2 regions of the Pseudoalteromonas sp. MMG033 genome follow, and region 2 is predicted to be linked to the other one. Evidence: predicted binding sites of a transcription regulator. Region 2 holds the regulator's gene; the other holds the start of a gene.
What was found. Region 2 encodes NrdR, which represses ribonucleotide reductase genes. Its sites were predicted from a motif close to AAACACNANATNTNGTGTTT; they were not measured.
Positions count from the first base shown of each region.

Region 1 (7,914 bases), 840 kb from region 2:
AACAACGCCGCTTTTTCTTTATTGTGCTTTTCCATTGCAGGCACGCCACCAATTGACTCTAAGTATTTAAATACCTCAGCCGCTAAGTACCAAGCGTAAGTCGGAGGTGTGTTGTACATGCTATTTTGCTTTGCTTCGATTGCGTAATCTAAAATTGCAGGGCGCGGTAACCCTTCTCTCTCTAATAAAGACTTACGAACAATTGCAATGCTCAAACCTGACGGACCAATATTCTTTTGAGCGCCTGCATAAATCAGATCAAAGTCATCGACATTAATTTCACGGGACAAAATCATTGAAGACATATCCGCAACGATTGGCGCTGTTGGATGCTTTGGTACGTCAAAAATTTCAATGCCATCTATGGTTTCATTCGGGCAGTAATGAACGAAAGATGCATTTTCAGGTAGTGACCAATCTGAAACCGGTAAAATATCAAATTGACCCTCTTTGTCCGTACGAATATCAACAGATTCAACTTGTGTAAACTTTGCGCCTTCTTTCGTTGCGCCAATTGACCAAATACCATTCTCAACATATACACCTGGTGCATTGTCCAAATGTAAGTTCAAAGGCACTGCTGAGAAATGACCTCTGCCGCCACCGTGCATAAATAGCACTTCAAATTCATCAGAGATGTTCATCAACCTTCTCAAGCTTGCTTCACATTCTTCAGCCAACTTCAGAAACGGCTTGGAGCGGTGGCTTATTTCCATTACAGATACGCCTAAACCTTGCCAGTTGATAAACTCTGCTTGCGCTTTCTCCATTACAGCAGGGGGCAACATCGCAGGGCCTGCACAAAAGTTATAAACAGTCATATTTTCCTCATTCCAAATAAAACGTGACGCCAAACAGCAAAATGCTGTTTATACAACGCGACACGGAAATAAACTTTCAGTCTATGAATTTACATCAAATACAGGGTCAGATGAAACAAAATTCTGGGTCAAATTATTTAATTTGGTTGAATTTTTTTAATAAAAAAGCGGCCTAAGCCGCTTTTTTATTTATTCAGAATCTTGTTCTGGTTCACTCGGTGGTGTTTCTTCACCTTGAGCATCATCCACAACAGCATCTTCAATCTCATCTACTTCAATTTCTTCGATGCGCTGGAGTCCAACAACTTGCTCATCTTCTATTGTGCGGATCAATATAACACCTTGCGTGTTACGTCCTACTGTAGAGACTTCATTTACGCGTGTTCTAACCAAAGTACCTCGATTAGAGATAAGCATAATTTCATTATTGTCTTCAACCTGAACTGCGCCAACTACGTTACCGTTACGCTCAGTTACCTTAATTGACACAACCCCTTGAGTCGCTCGGCTCTTCGCTGGGTATTCATCCAACGGCGTACGCTTACCATAGCCATTTTCTGTTACCGTTAAGATAGCACCGTCGTTTTTAGGCACAATCAATGAAACAACTTTTACGCCATCTGGCATCTTAATACCACGAACACCCGTTGCAGTACGACCCATCGGACGTAATGCCAACATCTCTTCGCCTGTTTCAGGGTCAAGTTTCACTTCGCCTGTTTCTGAGTCACGTAATTTCTCATTAAAGCGAACAACTTTACCGTGGTCAGTAAATAACATGATGTCGTTACTGCCATCAGTGATATCAGCACCAATCAGGTTATCACCGTCGTTCAAGTTGATTGCGATAATACCGCTTGCACGCTGACGACTGTATGCTGTCAGTGGTGTCTTCTTCACTGTACCATTGGCTGTTGCCATTAAGACATACTTGTCTTCTTCATATTCACGAACTGGTAAAATCGTTGTAATACGCTCATCTTCTTCAAGAGGCAGTAAGTTAACAATTGGCTTACCACGCGCTTGTCTTGATGCCAGTGGTAGTTGATATACTTTCAACCAGTACAATCTACCCGCTGTCGAGAAACAAAGTATTGTGTCGTGTGTATTAGCCACAAGTAGACGCTCGATGAAATCTTCGTCTTTCATTCTTGTAGCCGCTTTACCTTTACCACCACGGCGCTGTGCTTCATAGTCAGATAGAGGCTGATACTTCACGTAACCTTCATGAGAGAGTGTTACAACAACATCTTCTTCGTTAATTAAGTCTTCAAGGCTGATGTCATGTGCTGCGGCAGTGATTTCCGTGCGACGCTCATCACCATATACTTCTTTGATTTCAACCAACTCATCACGGATAACTTCCATCAAACGCTCAGGTGATGAAAGAATGTGTAGTAGCTCAGCAATTAAGTCTAGTAGTTCTTGGTATTCACCTAAGATCTTCTCATGCTCTAAGCCTGTAAGCTTGTGTAAACGTAAATCAAGAATTGCCTGTGCTTGTTGTTCAGAAAGGTAATATTGACCATCTCTGATACCAAGCTCATCTGCTAACCAGTCAGGTCTTGCAACATTTTGCTCACCTGCACGCTCAAGCATAGGTGCAACAGAACCAAGCTCCCATGCACGCGCGGTTAATGCCGCTTTCGCTTCAGATGGTGTTGGTGACTTACGAATTAGCTCAATAATTGGGTCAATGTTTGCCAGTGCAATAGCAAGACCTTCAAGCGTATGTGCTCTGTCTCTAGCCTTGCGTAAATCGTAAACTGTACGACGTGTGACCACTTCGCGACGGTGAATAACAAACGCTTCTAGCATTTCTTTTAAGTTGAAACACTTAGGTTGATTGTTATCAAGCGCAACCATGTTCATACCAAACACGGTTTGTAGCTGTGTCTGAGCATACAGGTTATTAAGAACAACCTCGCCTACTTCACCACGCTTAATTTCAATAACAATACGCATACCGTCTTTGTCAGACTCATCGCGTAATGCACTGATACCTTCCACTTTCTTATCTTTTACTAATTCAGCAATTTTTTCGATAAGACGCGCTTTGTTAACCTGGTAAGGGATCTCATGAACAATAATCGTTTCTTTGCCCGTTTTCTCGTCAGTTTCAATCTCTGCACGAGCACGGATATATACTTTACCACGACCAGTTTTATAGGCTTGTTCGATGCCTTTTTTACCACTGATGATTGCCGCAGTTGGGAAATCAGGGCCTGGAATATATTCCATTAGCTCTTCAATGGTGATGTCAGGGTTTTGAATAATTGCCAAGCAACCATTGATCACTTCAGTTAGGTTATGTGGCGGGATGTTTGTCGCCATACCAACTGCGATACCTGAAGAACCATTCACTAATAAATTTGGCACTTTAGTTGGTAGCACGTCAGGGATCTGCTCTGTGCCATCATAGTTAGGTACGTAGTCGACAGTCTCTTTGTCAAGGTCAGCGAGAAGTTCATGAGACATCTTTGCCATACGCACTTCGGTATAACGCATTGCCGCTGCGGAGTCACCATCGACAGAACCGAAGTTACCTTGGCCATCAACCAACATGTAACGTAAAGAGAATGGCTGAGCCATACGTACGATTGTATCGTATACTGCACTATCACCATGAGGGTGGTATTTACCGATGACGTCACCGACTACACGAGCTGATTTTTTATAAGGTTTATTCCAGTCATTTCGTAGCTCGTTCATTGCGAAAAGTACACGACGGTGAACTGGCTTCAGTCCGTCACGTACGTCTGGCAATGCACGCCCTACGATTACGCTCATAGCGTAATCAAGGTATGAATTTTTCAATTCATCTTCAATATTGACCGGGAGGATTTCATTGGCGAGATCAGTCATTTGATACCACTTTCCTTCAGAGTCTTGCCCTTTTGTGTCACACTAATAGCAACAAAGGGTTAAGTTATTATTTATTCGGCTGCCGATAGTAACACAGGTAAATTCAATTTGCAGTCGTAAAATGTCTGGTATTTTTATAAATAGCCAATACAATGCGCCCAGATAAACGAGGAAGCTTTTTATGACCGAACATCAAAATGTAGACCACCAAGAAATCGCAAAATTCGAAGAAATCGCTGAAAGATGGTGGGATACAGAAGGAGAATTTAAACCGCTACATGATATCAACCCATTAAGGTTGGACTTCATCAACGATAAAAGTGCAGGCTTATTCTCGAAGAAAGTACTTGATGTTGGATGTGGCGGCGGGATCTTAACTGAAAGTATGGCTAAGCTTGGCGCAGAAGCAACAGGCATTGATATGGGCCAAGAGCCTTTAAATGTCGCTAAACTTCACAGCCTTGAAAGCGGAATCAGCGTAGATTATCAAAAAATACCCGCTGAAGTTTTCGCTGACGAGCACCCTGAGCAGTTTGATGTGGTCACTTGCATGGAAATGTTAGAACATGTGCCCGACCCTGCTGCAATCATTGCTGCCGTTGCAAAAGCTGCTAAGCCCGGAGCCAGCGTATTTTTTTCTACTCTAAATAAAACACATAAAGCGTATTTATTAGCTGTTGTTGCCGCAGAGAAACTTTTAAAAATGGTGCCTGAAGGCACACACGATCATAACAAGTTCATCCGCCCTTCGACTTTAATTGGTTGGGCTGAACAGCATGGTTTAAAAGTACGTGCATCAGCAGGAATTAGCTACAACCCGTTCACTAAAACGTTTACTCTAACAGACGATGTTAGTGTCAATTACCTACTTCACTTCGAGAAACTAGCATGATACAAGCCGTTTTATTTGATTTAGACGGCACTTTACTTGATACCAGTGACGATTTGGGTGCCGCGTTAAACCATGTTCTTATAGAGCATGGGTTACCCACACTTTCAAAAAGTGAGTACAGTCCCGCCATTTCCAATGGCGTCAAAGCCCTGCTTGAAGTTGGCTTTAAGGACAAATTAATCAACTACGACTTAGCGACCTTGAGGCAGCAGGTTTTAGACTATTATGAAAGTAATATTGCTATCCACAGCCATTGTTTTGATGGGATCGATAACATGTTGCAATCTTTGCATGATAAGGGGATCGCTGTCGGTATAGTTACCAACAAACCTGAGTTTTTAACTTTCCCGCTTTTAAAACAAATCAATACATTAAAAAGTATTGAAGTCGTCGTATGCGGAGATACCCTTGATGTAGCGAAACCCCACCCTGCACCACTTTTACTCGCAGCCGAAAAGTTGGGTGTTTCTGCTTTGCAAACTTTATATGTCGGTGATGCAGAGCGAGATATACAGGCAGCCAAAGCAGCACAAATGCGCTCGGTTGCTGCACTGTGGGGCTTTATTCCCTCATTAGATGAAGCGCTATCATGGCAAGCAGAGGTAAATGCAAACCATCCGATTGAGCTTATTTCGCACATATAGTGAAAATTATAATTTGAGACACTACATATAGTGTCTTACACTTAATTGAGTAAATAATTGAACAGAAAAAAATCATTCAGTTTTTTTGCTAAAAAAAGGCAAAAATTAATGAACTGAAGTTGATTTTTTTACGCACTCAGGCTGAGCGGATAGCAGAAGGTTAGTAACTACTAACGCGATTTATTTATCCCAATGTTATCCACAATTTGAGTGAAGTTGTTCTCTTGCAAAATAGTATCAACCACACTATCTTGTGATGCACTTTCAAATAGGCACCATATCTAGTGGTGATTTCCTAACCAATATAAGAATTTGGGAATACGGGCATAGCTTATGAACCAACAATTATCTGTCAGTAAAAGAAACGGTCGTAAAGAACCGCTTGATTTAGATAAAATCCATCGTGTTATTACTTGGGCAGCCGAAGGCTTAGACAATGTGTCAGTCTCTCAAGTGGAATTAAAGTCTCATATCCAGTTTTACGATGGGATCCGTACTGAAGATATACATGAAACAATCATCAAAGCAGCTGCAGATCTAATCTCTAAAGACACGCCTGATTATCAATATCTTGCAGCACGTCTTGCAGTGTTCCATTTAAGAAAAAAAGCATATGGCCAGTTTGAGCCTCCGCACTTATATGATCATGTTGCAAAGCTCGTAGACGACAAGCGTTACGACGAGCACCTATTGAAAGATTACACTCGTGAAGAGTTAAATGAATTAAATGACTATCTTGACCACAGTCGCGATATGACTTTCAGCTACGCGGCGGTCAAGCAGTTAGAAGGTAAATATTTAGTTCAAAACCGTGTAACTGGTGAGATTTATGAGAGCGCGCAGTTCTTATATATATTAGTAGCGGCAAGCCTATTTGCTGATTATGACAAAGAAACACGTTTAGATTACATCAAGCGTTTCTATGACGCTGTGTCACAATTCAAAATCTCACTACCAACGCCTATCATGGCCGGTGTTCGTACACCGACACGTCAGTTCAGCTCATGTGTCCTTATTGAGTGTGATGATAGCCTAGACTCAATCAATGCTTCTTCTTCAGCGATTGTTAAATATGTGAGTCAACGTGCCGGTATCGGTGTAAACGCAGGACGTATTCGTGCACTTGGTAGCCCAATCCGCAATGGTGAAGCATTCCATACTGGTTGTATTCCATTCTACAAACACTTCCAAACAGCTGTGAAAAGCTGCTCACAAGGTGGTGTGCGTGGCGGTGCTGCAACTTTATTCTACCCACTTTGGCACTTAGAAGTTGAAAACTTACTGGTTCTAAAAAATAACCGTGGTGTAGAAGAAAACCGTGTTCGTCACCTTGACTACGGCGTACAGTTCAATAAAACAATGTATGCGCGTTTACTAAAAGATGACTATATTACCCTATTTAGCCCATCAGACACACCAGGGCTATACGATGCATTTTTTGAAGATCAGGAACTTTTCGAAGAATTGTACTTAAAGTACGAGCAAGACGAGTCTATTCGTAAGAAACGTATCAAAGCGATTGAGCTGTTCTCAATGTTTGCTCAAGAGCGTGCTAGCACAGGTCGTATTTACTTACAGAACGTTGACCACTGTAATACACACAGTCCATTTGACTCAAAAGTAGCTCCTATCCGTCAATCTAACTTATGTTTAGAAATTGCGCTGCCAACTAAGCCGTTGAACAACGTCAATGACGCTGAAGGTGAAATTGCACTATGTACACTGTCTGCATTCAACTTAGGTGCTATCGAAGATTTATCTGAGCTTGAAGAACTAGCAGAGCTAGCAGTGCGTGCACTTGATAATCTACTAGATTTCCAAGATTACCCAGTACCAGCAGCACACACAGCGACAATGGGACGTCGTACTCTGGGTATAGGTGTCATTAACTTTGCTTACTACCTAGCTAAGAATGGTAAGAAGTACTCAGACGGCAGCGCGAATGGCCTAACGCATAAAACGTTTGAAGCAATTCAATACTACTTGATGAAAGCATCTAACGAACTTGCAAAAGAACGCGGTGCATGTCCTAAGTTTAACGAGACAACATACTCACAAGGTATTATGCCTATCGATACTTATAAAAAAGACATCGATGCAATCTGTGACGAGCCACTTCACCTTGACTGGGACGCGCTAAGAGCAAGTGTTCAAGAGCATGGCATGAGAAACTCAACATTATCAGCGCTAATGCCTTCTGAAACTTCATCGCAGATCTCAAACGCGACAAATGGTATTGAACCGCCTCGCGGGCATATCAGTGTTAAGGCAAGTAAAGACGGTATCCTAAAGCAAGTTGTGCCTGAGTATGAGAAACTTAAAGATCAGTACGAACTACTGTGGGACATCCCTTCTAACGATGGTTATTTAGGCCTAGTTGGTATCATGCAGAAGTTTGTCGACCAAACAATCTCTGCAAATACAAACTACGACCCAACTAAGTTTGAAGGCGGTAAAGTACCAATGAAGTTGTTGTTAAAAGACTTACTAACAGCATACAAGCTGGGTGTTAAGACGCTTTACTACCATAACACACGTGATGGTGCTGCTGATGCGCAGGACGAATTAAAACCAGAGCCTGAAGATGACGGCTGTGAAGGCGGCGCTTGTAAGATTTAACAAGCCAGTCAAGAATCAAAAAGCCCAGCATATGCTGGGCTTTTTCGTACACACAATTCAATTATTCAATCAT
Region 1 is NZ_CM170070.1:4,264,888-4,272,801, forward strand. Features, by position in the region: gene serC (3-phosphoserine/phosphohydroxythreonine transaminase) at 1-821, opposite strand, end outside; gene gyrA (DNA topoisomerase (ATP-hydrolyzing) subunit A) at 1,011-3,686, opposite strand; gene ubiG (bifunctional 2-polyprenyl-6-hydroxyphenol methylase/3-demethylubiquinol 3-O-methyltransferase UbiG) at 3,868-4,578, shown strand; gene AC2CZC_RS18610 (HAD family hydrolase) at 4,575-5,222, shown strand; gene nrdA (class 1a ribonucleoside-diphosphate reductase subunit alpha) at 5,556-7,841, shown strand.
Region 1: a site for NrdR is predicted at 5,493-5,512, ahead of nrdA (class 1a ribonucleoside-diphosphate reductase subunit alpha). Genes of this name have one in related genera too.

Region 2 (7,914 bases):
TAATCGCAATATCAAGTTAAACCTATATGGTGTGGCAAACTCAAGGCAGTGCTTGCTGAGTCATGAAGGCGTTGCTTTTGATCAATGGGAAAGCCAATTAAAGCAGGCTAATAAAGGCTTTGAGCTCAATGAACTTGAACAATTTGTAAAGCGCAATCATCTGATCAATCCGGTTATTGTCGATTGTAGCTCGTCTGAACGATTGGCTGATCAATACGCTGACTTTCTCAAAGCAGGCTTTCACGTGGTTGCTGCGAACAAAAAAGCCAATACAGGTGACATGGCCTATTATCGAGCATTGCAACAAGCTGCTCAGTCATCAGGGCGCAAGTTTTTATATGAAACAAACGTCGGTGCAGGGTTACCGGTACTCGATAATTTACAGCTTCTATTTGGTGCAGGGGATGAGTTACTGTCCTTTAGTGGGATCTTATCTGGTTCTTTATCATATATGTTTGGTGCCATTGAAGATGGGTTAAGCTTATCTGAAGCAACTGCACAAGCGAAGCGAAACGGCTTTACAGAACCAGATCCAAGAGATGATTTATCTGGTACCGATGTGGCTAGAAAGCTATTAATTATTGCACGTGAATCAGGCTTGGAACTTGAATTAAGTGATATTGAAGTCGAACCAGTTGTGCCTGAGCAATTTGCGGCTGATACTGGCGTTGATGATTTTATGGCGCAGTTGCCTGAACTGGATGCAGCTTTTGCAGATCGCGTGCAAAGTGCGGCGAGTGAGGGCAAGAAGTTACGTTATGTTGGCAGTATAAAAGAGGGTATTTGTCGCGTTGGCATTGAAGCGGTCGATTCAGAACATGCGCTATATGATATTCGTGACGGTGAGAACGCGTTGGCAATTTTAAGCCAGTATTATCAGCCGAAGCCTTTTGTGATTAGAGGATACGGTGCAGGCGCAGAAGTTACCGCTGCGGGTGTTTTTGCCGATATTTTAAAAACACTGTCTCGCTAGGAGTGCACGATGAGAAAATTTTATGCACCTGCTTCTATCGGTAATTTTTGCGTGGGGTTTGATTCTCTCGGTGCGTCACTTGCGCCGATAGATGGGGAGCTCTTGGGCGACGTTGTTTATATTGAGCAGGCCAATGATGATAGGTTTGAGTGTATTGGTGAGTATGCACATAAGCTCCCAACAGATCCAAAAGAGAATTTGGCATTTCAATGTTTGACTCATTTTAGAGCGCATGTGAAATCTGATATGCCAAGTGTCTCTTTGACACTTGAGAAAAAATTACCGGTTGGCTCTGGTTTAGGGTCGAGTGCTTGCTCTGTTGTTGCAACTTTTGCTGCATTGAATGCGTTTGCTGGCACTGAGCTGTCACAATCCCAAATGATTGAACTAATGGCAGACTTTGAGGCTAAAGTGAGTGGCGCACGTCATTATGACAATATTACGCCATGTTATCTGGGTGGGTTGCAGCTTACTGCGGAATTAGTACCAGACAGAGCACTGGCATTACCCGTTGATCCGAACTGGTATATTGTTGTGGCATATCCTGGGTTTGCATTGAATACATCTAAAGCGAGATCGGTATTACCTACGGCGCTCACATTAAGTGAAAGTGTTGACTTTGCCCAAAGAATGTCCTCATTTTGTACTTTGCTGCAGTTAACCCGATTTGATGAGGCAGTTGCGCTGATGCAAGACAATGTGGCAGAGCCCAGTCGTTCGCCACTTATTGAAGGGTTCAAAGAAGCAAAATTGAGTTTACCTGAGTTGGGCGCCAGTGTAGTGAGTATATCTGGCGCTGGGCCAACACTATTTGCGCTGTGCGATTCATTAGAGATTGCTCAAAAGTGTCAAAATTGGCTGCAGCTACACTATCTGAACGAACAAGGGTTTAGTCACATCTGTAAAATAGACAGCATGGGCACCAGAGAATTGGTTTAAGGAATTAAAAATGAATTTAGTTAATCTTATGGATCCTCAGCAGCAGGTTTCATTTACAGAAGCGGTGAAAATTGGTCTAGGGCGTAATCAAGGCGTTTTTTTTCCTGACAAATTAGCGGCAATTGAAAATGTTGATGCGCTGTTAGCGATGCCATTTAAGGCTCGCAGTAGTAAAATCTTACAGCATTTAATCGGTGATGAGTTACCAAGTGATACACTTGATGAAATGGTGAATAGTGCCTTTAATTTTCCTGCGCCCATTGTTGAGGTAGAAAAGAATACGTATTGCTTAGAGTTATTTCATGGTCCGACACTAGCATTTAAAGATTTCGGCGGGCGCTTTATGTCTGAGTGCATCGGCTTATTTAATCAAGGCGAGCGGGTCACGATTTTAACAGCGACCAGTGGAGATACTGGCGCGGCGGTTGCCCATGCATTTTACGGCAAAGAAAACGTAGACGTAGTTATTCTATACCCGCAAGGCAAAATTTCGCTGGCACAACAAAAATTATTCACAACGCTGGGTAAAAACATTCATTGCTATGCGGTAGAAGGGAGCTTTGATGACTGTCAAGCGCTGGTAAAACAGGCGTTTTTGGATGAGGAAGTAAAGTCTAAGCTCGGGTTAAATTCAGCAAACTCAATCAATATCAGTCGTTTGTTAGCTCAAGTGTGTTATTACTTTGAAGCAGTTGCACAATTACCTGAGCCTCAACGTCAGCAATTACACATCTCTGTGCCCAGTGGAAATTTCGGTAATGTGTGTGCTGCGATGATAGCGGCGGCAATTGGATTGCCTGTCAATAAACTTAGTGCGACGACAAATCAAAATGACACTGTACCGCGTTATATTGAAACAGGAAATTGGTCTCCCAATGTGACTTTAGAGTCGCTATCTAATGCGATGGATGTGAGTAAACCTAATAACTGGCCTCGTGTTGAAAGCATGCTTAACGCAGCAATATTCAACAAAGATGATTTTTATTCATGTTCGGTGGGTGAATCTCGTACTAAAGAAGTGATGAAGCACATCAACAAGCTTGGCTATGTTGCAGAACCACATACCGCGATCGCTTATGAAGGTTTGCAGATTAATAAATCCGATAATGAAACAGGGATATTTTTGGCCACAGCACACCCGGCTAAATTTAAAGACTCTGTTGAAGGTGTGTTAGAACAACAACTTGATATGCCACAAGTGCTTGCAGAAGCTTTAGCTAAGCCGTGTTTAGCAGAGGTTATCTACGCTGATTATGGTGCACTTAAGTCACGCTTGTTTGAAAAGCTAGGGTCGTAAACGTACGTACTACATTGATCTGTGCATACATAAATCAACAAAGGGTGAATGTATGCACATTTTATTTTTTAATGAATGTTCTAATCCACATAAATATTTTTTATATTTAAATAAAAAAATATCATCCCCGAAACACTGTGAAATAAATTCAATCCTTGCTTAAATAGAGCCACGCAGATTTCGTAGGCAATTGGATGTAAATTGCGTACAATTGCATTCGGTAAATTTAATCATACGTGCACCTAGGAGAAACCATGTTAGAACGTAACATGAATATTGCAGATTTTGACCCTGAATTATTTAACGCGATCCAGTCTGAAACGACTCGTCAAGAAGAGCACATTGAGCTAATCGCATCTGAAAACTACTGTAGCCCGCGTGTTTTAGAGGCTCAAGGGTCACAACTTACAAATAAGTACGCAGAAGGTTACCCTGGTAAGCGTTATTACGGTGGTTGTGAGCACGTAGATGTGGTTGAGCAGCTGGCAATTGACCGTGCATGTGAACTATTTGGTGCAGACTATGCAAACGTTCAGCCGCATGCTGGCTCTCAAGCAAATGCTGCTGTTTTTCAAGCGCTGCTTCAGCCACATGACACTGTATTAGGTATGAGCCTTGCTCACGGTGGTCACTTAACGCACGGTTCTCACGTAAACTTCTCAGGTAAAACATACAATGCAATCCAGTATGGCCTAAACGAAGAGACTGGCGAAATTGACTACGCACAAGTAGAAGCGTTAGCACTTGAGCACAAACCAAAAATGATCATCGGTGGTTTCTCTGCCTACTCTGGTATTGTTGATTGGGCTAAATTCCGCGAAATTGCAGACAAAGTTGGCGCATATTTACTTGTAGACATGGCACACGTTGCTGGTCTTGTAGCTGCTGGTGTTTACCCTAACCCTGTACCTCACGCACACGTTGTGACTACAACAACGCACAAAACATTGGCTGGCCCTCGCGGTGGTTTGATTGTTTCTGCATGTGGTGACGAAGATGTTTACAAAAAGCTAAACAGTGCAGTATTCCCTGGTGGTCAAGGTGGTCCTTTATGTCACGTAATCGCGGCAAAAGCGGTTGCATTTAAAGAAGCATTAGAGCCTGAATTCAAAACTTACCAAACACAAGTTGTTAAGAATGCGCAAGCGATGGTTGCTGTTCTTCAAGAGCGTGGTTATAAAGTTGTTTCTGGTAAAACAGATAACCACCTATTCCTACTTGACCTTATCGATAAAGACATCACTGGTAAAGACGCTGATGCTGCACTGGGCCGTGCAAACATTACAGTAAATAAAAACTCTGTACCAAATGACCCTCGCTCACCATTTGTGACATCTGGTCTTCGTATTGGTTCTCCGGCTATCACTCGTCGTGGCTTTAAAGAAGCTGAAGCTGGTGAGTTAGCAGGTTGGATCTGTGATGTATTAGACAACATCAATGATGAATCAGTACAGGCACAAGTAAAAGAAAAGGTAAAAGCCATCTGTGCTAAATTACCTGTTTACGCATAATTAGAGTCACAATTTGCGTTATTTTTGATATTATAAAGGCCGCATTTATGCGGCCTTTTTATTATCTATTCGCTCTGTGTGCTAAACAAAGGCACCTATTAAGCAGAGACTGAGCATATTTATACGCCGCATTACAAATACTACCCAACAGTGAGAATTTATGCATTGTCCTTTTTGTACGGCAAAAGATACTAAAGTGATTGATTCGCGCTTGGTGGCGTCTGGGCACCAAGTAAGACGCCGCCGTGAATGTATAGTTTGTCATGAGCGCTTTACGACGTTTGAAGGTGCGGAATTATTAATGCCCCGAGTGATTAAGCAAGATGGCACACGGGAGCCTTTCAATGAAGATAAATTGTTAAATGGTTTACATCGCGCATTAGAAAAGCGCCCAGTCAGTACTGAGCAAATTGAAGAAGTCGTACATCAAATCAAATCTGAGATCCGTGCAACCGGAGAAAGAGAAGTTAACAGCAAAATGATCGGCGAATGCATTATGGAAGCCCTGAAAAAGCTCGACAAAGTCGCTTATGTTCGTTTTGCGTCAGTGTATCGCAGTTTTGAAGACATCAAAGAGTTTGGTGAGGAAATCGCGAGGTTGGGAGACTGATGCATTTTACACAAGCTGATCATGAGTATATGGCACTGGCCATTGAACTTGCTAAGCAGGGTCAGTACACCACAACGCCAAACCCAAACGTTGGCTGTGTCCTTGTTAAGAACGAAAAAATAATAGGGCAAGGCTTTCACATTCAGGCTGGTGGCCCTCATGCCGAGGTGCATGCTTTAAGAGAAGCAGAAGGGAAGACACAAGGTGCTACAGCGTATGTGACTCTAGAACCCTGTAGTCACTATGGCCGAACTCCGCCTTGTGCTAAAGGGTTAATTGATGCGGGCGTGAAAAAAGTGATTTGCGCCATGGTTGACCCAAATCCGCAAGTGGCTGGCAATGGCATAAAAATGTTAGAGCAAGCGGGAATAGAAACTGCATTTGGCTTACTGGAGCAAGAAGCGCGTGCCTTAAATAAAGGCTTTCTGAAAAAAATGGAAACTGGAAAGCCTTATGTAATCGCAAAACTCGCCGCAAGTTTAGATGGCAAAACGGCGCTACAAAATGGCCAAAGTAAGTGGATCACCGGACCTATCGCAAGACAAGATGTACAGAGCTTTAGAGCACAAAGCTGTGCTGTTTTGTCAGGTGCTGACACGGTATTGGTCGATGATGCCAAACTCAATGTGCGCGCCAGTGAATTTAAAGACTTTGAATTGGTGGATAACCTAGCGCAATTGCGTCAACCAATTCGTGTGATAATCGATAGCCAAAATCGCTTACATCCTAACCTAGGCTTATTTAGCCAAGAATCTAAAATTATTATTTTACGTACCAAGCTTGATAAACAGCATCAATGGCCTCATTTTGTAGAGCAAGTATGCTTACCTGAAACCGAAGGTAAGCTAGATTTACATGCTGTAATTGACTACTTGGCGACGCAAAATATTAATCAAATATGGCTCGAAGCCGGCGCAACTTTATGCGGTGCAATGCACGAGCAAAAGTTAATTGATGAATATATCATCTATATGGCGCCAAAAATTATCGGTGAAGGTGGCAGGGGACTATTTAAAAGTTCTGTTTTGACAGAGATGGCCCAAATACCAGAAGTTAAAATTACAGAGTGTGTCCAAGTTGGCACAGACATTCGCATAAGTGCGACCACTAAATAAGAGTACATATGTTTACAGGTATCATTGAAGCAACGGGCACACTCACTGAACTTACCTTGAAGCAAGGTGATTTGAGTGTAAAAGTGCAATCTCAAAATTTAGATATGACTGACGTGGCGCTCGGCGATAGCATCGCCACTAATGGTGTTTGCCTGACCGTAGTTGAAAAATACAGTAATGGCTTCAAAGCGGACGTATCAAATGAAACCTTGTCGCTTACACGTTTTGGCGACTATCAAGTTGGACAAAAGGTCAATTTGGAGAAAGCGTTGCAGCCGATTTCGCGTCTTGGCGGGCATTTAGTGTCTGGCCATGTTGATGGCGTTGCAACCATTGTGGCAGTTGAAGCAAATGCTCGCGCCACGGATTATTGGCTATCGGCACCTGATAGTCTGATAAAATATATTCCTTATAAAGGCTCTGTTGCTATCGACGGGATAAGCCTGACAGTCAACGCTGTTGAAGGTAATAAATTTAAACTCACCATAGTGCCACACACAGCACAAGAAACGACAATAGCGGATTTTAAAGTCGGTACTGTGGTGAATCTCGAAGTTGATCAAATTGCTAGATACTTGGAGCGTTTAATTCAAGGTACTCAAACGACTTCAAGTGAATCGACTCTCACAACCAGTTTGTTGGCACAAGCTGGCTTTATTAAGTAATTGGCCATTCAAACAAAGTAATTAATGGGAAAACTATGAGCTTAAACAGCGCAAAAGAAATCATCGAAGACATTAAAGCCGGTAAAATGGTTATTTTGATGGACGATGAAGATCGAGAAAATGAAGGTGACCTGATCATCGCTGCAGAACATATTACGCCTGAAGCGATTAACTTTATGGCGACCTATGGCCGAGGTTTGATTTGCCTAACGATGACACAAGAAAGATGTCAACAACTCGACCTGCCACTTATGGTGCGAAACAACGGCGCGCAGTTTTCTACTAATTTTACGATGTCGATTGAAGCGGCTAAAGGGGTGACAACAGGTATTTCTGCTGCGGATAGAGCCCGTACAGTACAAGCGGCTGTTGCTAAAGGCGCTGTTCCAGAAGATATCGTTCAGCCTGGCCATATCTTCCCTATTATGGCGCAACCTGGTGGTGTTTTAACGCGTGCAGGGCACACGGAAGCGGGCTGTGATTTAGCACGTCTGGCTGGACTAGAACCGTCGTCAGTAATTGTTGAAATTTTGAACCCAGACGGCACTATGGCAAGGCGACCAGAGCTGGAAGTGTTTGCAAAAGAACATAATATTAAAATCGGCACCATTGCTGATTTAATCGAATACCGTAACCTGAATGAAACCACAATCGAAAAAGTGGCTCAGTGTAAGCTGCCTACAGAGTACGGTGAATTTGACCTAGTTACCTACAAAGATACCATTGATAATCAGCTGCATTACGTGTTGCTTAAAGGCGAAGTTAAAGAAGATGAGGCGACACTAGTACGTGTTCATTTACAAA
Region 2 is NZ_CM170070.1:149,726-157,639, reverse strand. Features, by position in the region: gene thrA (bifunctional aspartate kinase/homoserine dehydrogenase I) at 1-973, shown strand, start outside; gene thrB (homoserine kinase) at 983-1,912, shown strand; gene thrC (threonine synthase) at 1,923-3,209, shown strand; gene glyA (serine hydroxymethyltransferase) at 3,464-4,720, shown strand; gene nrdR (transcriptional regulator NrdR) at 4,881-5,330, shown strand; gene ribD (bifunctional diaminohydroxyphosphoribosylaminopyrimidine deaminase/5-amino-6-(5-phosphoribosylamino)uracil reductase RibD) at 5,330-6,445, shown strand; gene AC2CZC_RS00615 (riboflavin synthase) at 6,454-7,110, shown strand; gene ribBA (bifunctional 3,4-dihydroxy-2-butanone-4-phosphate synthase/GTP cyclohydrolase II) at 7,146-7,914, shown strand, end outside.